Regions from separate parts of the Microbulbifer spongiae genome, predicted to be linked through region 2. Evidence: predicted binding sites of a transcription regulator. Region 2 holds the regulator's gene; the other holds the start of a gene.
The links. Region 2 encodes PhoB, which activates phosphate uptake and scavenging genes when phosphate is short. Its sites were predicted from a motif close to TGTCATAAANNTGTAACA; they were not measured.
Positions count from the first base shown of each region.

Region 1: the regulator PhoB is predicted to act here: its motif matches at 1,955-1,972, upstream of M8T91_RS13800 (alkaline phosphatase PhoX).

Region 1 covers NZ_CP098023.1:3,302,570-3,305,723, reverse strand. Annotated here, with positions in the region: gene M8T91_RS13805 (oxidoreductase) at 1-123, shown strand, start outside; gene M8T91_RS13800 (alkaline phosphatase PhoX) at 623-1,852, opposite strand; gene M8T91_RS13795 (universal stress protein) at 2,520-2,960, opposite strand.
Region 2 covers NZ_CP098023.1:4,344,543-4,347,696, forward strand. Annotated here, with positions in the region: gene phoR (phosphate regulon sensor histidine kinase PhoR) at 1-1,229, opposite strand, end outside; gene phoB (phosphate regulon transcriptional regulator PhoB) at 1,367-2,071, opposite strand; gene ubiA (4-hydroxybenzoate octaprenyltransferase) at 2,180-3,022, opposite strand; gene M8T91_RS18075 (chorismate--pyruvate lyase family protein) at 3,058-3,154, opposite strand, start outside.

The DNA of each region.
Region 1 (3,154 bases), 1.0 Mb from region 2:
CCAAAATTTGGCTTGATAGGCAGTCCGAAGCAGTTAAAACTCGACAGGAAAGCTCTGGACGAATCGGTCGCAGATAGACTTTGGGATGTGTCCGAAAAAATCACGCAAGTTTCATATAATTAGGTGCTGTATTACTGGGCAGAGAAATCTTACCCCAGTAATCTGGGGCTCGCCCCTGTCCCGCTGCATTGTAGATCCACCCATCAGTCATCTTTTGGCGATATCAATTTGGCGCTTTTCGTTTTAGCGGTGTAAATCCACTAGTGTGTGCCTGATATCTCTACCAGACAACCACGAACTAATTCCGGACACTGCGCCGGTTTTTTATACCTGGAGAAAGTGACACCACAAATGGACTGGAGGCCGCAAGTGTCACATTCTTTAGAGCAGTGTACTATCATACTCCCCCCTTTGGTGCTTATCGCCGGGTACTTTCACAAAGTTGAAACCCTGCAGGCCAGTGCTGTGGCCGAGGGTCCGGAGAGCGGTACACTGAACAAAGCCGTGTGGCGTATTGAGTCGATCATACCGCATCCGTTGCAACTATGGTGGTACGCACGATGCTCAGGTAAAGACGCCAGGAAAATGTCCACGCTCGCATCAGCGGAACGCAGGCCCCAGCCTAAAGTGCCAGAATCTCAGAAAACGGACCGGTTACCTCATAGGTAATGCCAAGACCGGAGCCACCGCCAAACACTTCACTGCCCCGCTGGGAGCTAAAATACAGCCGACTGTGATCCGGGCTGAAAGCAGGACCAGTGATCTCAGAATTGTCCTGGCCAACGATCTGCAGCAGGGGGGCCAGGTTACCCTCCTGATCAATCACCACGATCTGCATGTCGCCACCATCTTCCGCTACCAGCAGGTCGCCGCCAGAGGATACGGTAATGTTATCCACGCCGGTGAGAATCGGTTCCGATGCGGTGGCGGCATCGTACAGGATACTCAACTGGTTGAGGTTGGTATCCAGCTTCCATACCCGGTTATCGCCTTTGGTCGTGAAATAGACGAAGCCATCGGTGTACCAGATACCTTCGCCGCCATTAAAAGTGGTGCTTTCCGGCAGTTGCTGGCGCGTGGGTGTTTGGAATAAGTTAGGGGTAGGATTGGGTACGTTGAGCCAAGTTACATAGCCCTGGCTGTCCACTGAGGCGGCCTGTAACATGCCGGCGTGGAGGTTCAGCCGGTTCTGGCTGTCCAGGCCGTCGGGTAAGAAGCGGTAAAAGCGGCCATCGCGTTCATCCTCGGTCAGAAAGAGCTGACCCAGTAAGGTATCAACGGCCACGGCCTCGTGCTTGAAGTAACCCAGGGCCGGGCGTTCTTCGGCAGCTTTCTGGCCGTAGGGATCACACTCGAAGACACGTCCAAAGTCGACTTCTTCACAGCTCAGCCAGCTGTTCCAGGGTGTAGGGCCGCCAGCGCAGTTAATGTTGGTGCTGCCGAGGATGCGGTAAGCATCGTCAACCACACCATCGGGACGAAAGCACACGGCGGAAACACCGCCGCCCAGCGGGGCAATGGTTTCACTGTTGGAGACATAGATCCAGCCGCCGTCCTGGGTGGGGAAAGTGGCGCCACCATCAGGGTAGATATGCCAGCGGTAGCTGGTGCGTCTCCACCAGCGGTCTTTGATCAGGCGCTGGCCGGCGGCGGCAACAATGCGGCTGCGGAAGCCTAAGGGTAGGCGTAGTCCGAGATCGTTAGGTGCCTCCAAATCGCCCACCTGGACCAGGCCATAGGCTTGCAGGGGCCGTGTCATAGCCAGAAGACTCGGCCCCAGGGCCAGAGCGGCCAGTCCGGCGCTGCCGGTGCGGATGAGTTTACGGCGAGTAAGCGTGTGTGGATCGCTCATGCGTTAAATCTCCGTCGTTGATTGGAATGGTGGGCTTTTCGTGGGCCAACTTCCATATTGAGTCAGAGGTATGACAGGGTCGTGGGGTGGGGATGTTAGTTTGGAGACGTTTATATGACATGAGTAGGAAATTGCTATTGCACGAAGTATTTTTGAACCCCACGGTAGAGACATAAAAGCAGAAACTGACCCTGGAGAGTGTCGTTAAAACCTACTTGCGTCACCATTGTCCGGTGTCAAGTTCTGGAGCTGTGCACAAAAAGGCCATTTATTCATCTGCCACAAAGGTTACGTTTCTGTGTACCGAAAACTGGCAGTGTTGAAGTCAGCGCTTAGATCCTGCTTAGCGCCATCAGCTTTCGCAGGTATTTCAACGGGTTGCGGGAGATGAGAAATTGACTTTCAGGAGGCGCAGAAAAATTCGCAGAATCGGAACAGGGCCTCTGCGACCTTTTTTCTGAATGTTCCCTGTTCACCTCCCCTTGTCTATAGACTGCTCATCCCGATGGATACGGATTTCATCGTATCATAGCCGGGTATGCCTGAATTGTTATATGCTGCCCAAACCTCCAGGCCGGACGACTTTTAGATCTCTGGGAAATGGAAGGTAATTCTTCCAGGGGGATATTGAGCTCCCCCAAAATAAGTACAGCCCATTCTCCAGAGATTAAGGTACCAGTGTAATAGGCTTACCCACTGTATGGGCAAGAGAATTAGCTACGCTTCCCAACACCAGATTCGCGAAGCGGGACCGACCGCGGCGTCCAACAAATATCTGGTTTGCTTTGGTTTCTTTTGCCCTTTTGTGAATAACCTCAACTGGTTTACCCCAGAGATATTCACTCTCAATCGCCACACCACTGTCTTTGTGTTTCTCAATGATGGGCGCTAGTATGTTGTTGTTGGCGTAATCTTTTTCTTCTTCTTTTCCACCATTGTCAGTATGATAAACCACTTCATCGGTAGAATCATTGCTTGACCATGGTATAACAGTGATCATGCGTATTCTTGCCCCAGTCTGTTTTGCCATACTAACGGCATAATCAGCAGCGCGGTTTCCCCATTCGCTACCATCTACAGCCACTAAATAGATTTTTTGGGTAGGCATTGTGCTTCTCCTTGATGTATGTTCGTAATAGCTATGGAAATAACCATTCCGTAGTTTGTAAAAGTTATGACAGAGTATTCAGCTCAAAAGAACCTTACTCACCTTAACGCATAATAATATTATGTAATAGCCCCCTGGGACAAAATTTCACACTCCCGAGCTTTGCTGAACACCGCAGCCCCTCAGATGCTAGA
Region 2 (3,154 bases):
CTCTCTATGCTCATCTCGCCACAGTGGCGCAGCAATACATGCTTAACGATGGCCAATCCCAGCCCGGTCCCACCACTGCCCCGCGAACGACCGGGATCGACCCGGTAAAAGCGTTCTGTCAATCGGGGAATATGTACCGGATCTATGCCGATGCCCTGGTCCTGTACACTAAAATGACCGCCACGACGGTCCTGCCACCAACGCAGCTGGATTGTCCCCCCCGCCGGGCTGTACTTCACGGCGTTGAGCACCAGGTTGGCGAAGGCGCTGTGCAGCTCGCCGGCGTCGCCACGGATGCGGCTGTCGGTTTCGCACTGTACCAAGACCTTGTGGCGACCGCCGCTAAAACTGCGCGCCTCCCGCGCAACCCGCCCTATCAGTTCGCTTACATCCACCGGCACATCACCAATCTTGCACTCAGAGGTCTCCAGGCGCGCCAACAGCAGCAGATCGTTGACGAGTGCCGCCATGCGCGCGGCCTGCTCCTCCATTTGTGCCAATGGCCGCTGCCAGGGTGGCGGTGCCACATCACTGCCCTGCAGGGTTTCCAAGTAGCCGGTGATCACGGTCAGGGGCGTGCGCAGTTCATGGGAAACATTGGCGACGAAATCGCGGCGCATTTGTTCCAGATTGCGCAGGCGGGTGATATCGCGAACAATGACCAGTGCTTCATTCTGGCCGTAGCGGGTGACTTCCAGCTGAAGTAGGAGGGCCTCGTTGCCGGGGGCTGGCAGGGTGAGGGGCTCCCGCACTCCGCTGGCGTCGCTGTGCATGTAACTGACAAAGCCGGGGTCACGCACAAAGTTGACCAGCGACTGCCCGGTATCACTGGCCTGCAGGCCGAGGAGTTCACCGGCGGCGGGGTTCCACCAAGCCAGATTATCGCCGTTCTCCAACGCCACTATGCCCTCTCTCAGGGCATTGGTGCTGTCCTGTACCCGGCGCAACATGGCGTGCAATTTCTGTCTTTCACGGCGGTGGCGGCGCTGTATACGGTAGAAATCGTCGTAGATCTCCCCCCAGATGCCAAAGGTGGAGGGCGACGGGCCGCGCCGGCCACCGGCCAGCCAGCGATTGAAGCGATGCTGCTGCCACAACAGCGATACCAGATAGACAGCCAGGCCCGCGATCAGGGCAATCGACCAGTTGCCCCAGATGAAACCGAGGATGATGCAGCCCAGGGCAATAAGGACAAAACGCGAAAACTCGCCAATACTGCGATCAAACATAGCCAAGTCGTGTTACCAAACGGACAACAGGGGGGATCGTTTCCTCCCCAACTGAATCACCTCTGGAAATCCGCCCGCTGAGCAATGGGCGTATCGGTGGGGATTCCGCGGGCACCAGTGTCTGCCCGGTGAAATTGTCACACTTTTTCAACAGTTTGCACAGAAAATCGATAGCCGGTGCCCCGCACCGTCTGGATATAGCGGTCGTGGCGGTCCAGTGCTAGGGCCTTGCGCAAGCGGCGGATATGTACGTCCACGGTGCGCTCCTCCACATAGACATTACCACCCCAGACATGGTCGAGCAGCTGGGTGCGGGTATAGGCGCGCTCCTGGTGGGAGAGGAAGAAAGTAAGGAGGCGGAATTCGGTGGGGCCCATATCGACCGGTTGGCCCTTGATGGTGACCCTGTGACTGAGAGGGTCCAGTACCAGATGCCCGGCGCTGAGGGGGTCCTCGGGAGTGGCCGGGCCAGCGCGGCGCAACACCGCTTTCAGTCTGGCCACCAGTTCGCGGGGGGAGAAGGGCTTGGTAATATAGTCGTCCGCGCCGGTCTCTAGCCCTTTGATTTTATTATCTTCCTCGCCTTTCGCGGTGAGCATGATAATGGGCACGGCAGTGGTCAGTTCGTCGCGCTTGAGACGCCGGGCCAGTTCCACCCCGGACACATCCGGCAGCATCCAGTCCAGCAGAATCAAGTCCGGCTTTTCGTCGATAACCAGAGCGTGGGCCTCGCGCGCATTCTCCGCCTCCAGACAACGGTAATCCGCCATTTCCAGTGCCACCCGCAGCATATCGCGCACCGCGGCCTCATCATCGACAATCAGGATCGTTTTACTATGCATTTGTCTGCTATTTCCGCTCTGTTGTCAGGATTTCCCATCACCGCCGGGGATTAAACGGGAATAGTATGACAAATATATGACGATCGCCCCCAGGCTCCCAATGCTGGGCTAATTCAGCAGGTATTGCATTGATATACCCATGAAAATAGCCAAACCCACCCAGTTATTGTTGAGAAAAGCCTGAAAACAGGCATCCCGCTCCCGCTTGCGAATCAGCCACTGCTGGTAGGTGAAGAGTATCGCCACAGCGACCAAACCCAAATAATAGACGGTGCCCAATCCAAAGCGCTGACCGAGGAACAAAAGAGCGATCAATACCAATAGCTGCAGGGTTGCAGTCAAACCCCTATCCATGTCGCCAAACAGGATTGCTGTGGATTTCACCCCGATTTTCAGATCGTCGTCGCGGTCCACCATCGCGTAGAAGGTGTCGTAGCACAGGGTCCACAACAGGTTTGCTGTGTACAACAGCCATGCCTGGGGGGGGATTTCGCCGCTGACCGCGGCAAAAGCCATGGGGATACCCATACTGAAAGCGGCCCCCAGGACTACCTGCGGCAGATGGGTGTGACGCTTGGCAAAGGGGTAGCAAAAAGCGAGCCCCAGGGCCGGCAGCGACAGGGTTATCGTGAGTGTGTTGGTAGTCAGCACCAACCCGAAAGCCACAGCGCTGAGTCCGGCGAATAGCCCCAGAGCCGCACGGGGGGAGATACTGCCGGTGGCGAGCGGACGCCCCGCTGTGCGTTTCACATGGCGATCAATTTCACGATCGGCGAAGTCGTTGACCGCACAGCCAGCTGCGCGCATCAGGATCACCCCGAGCGTAAACACGGCTGACAGGTGCAATCCAGGCCAACCGCCGGCGGCCAGCCACAGCGCGGACCAGGTGGGCCACAGCAGTAGCAGTATACCAATGGGCTTGTGCATACGTGCCAGCTGCCAGTAGGGCATCACAGCGGGCCAGCGCCGTGCAAGATATTCGCTGATCAAGGCGGATTCTCTCTGTCGTTGGATGCGGTGGCCCCGCTGGGCGGCCCGTCGGGCCGGAAGCTCGAGAGAAAAGTCTCGGCTACCAGCAGTGGC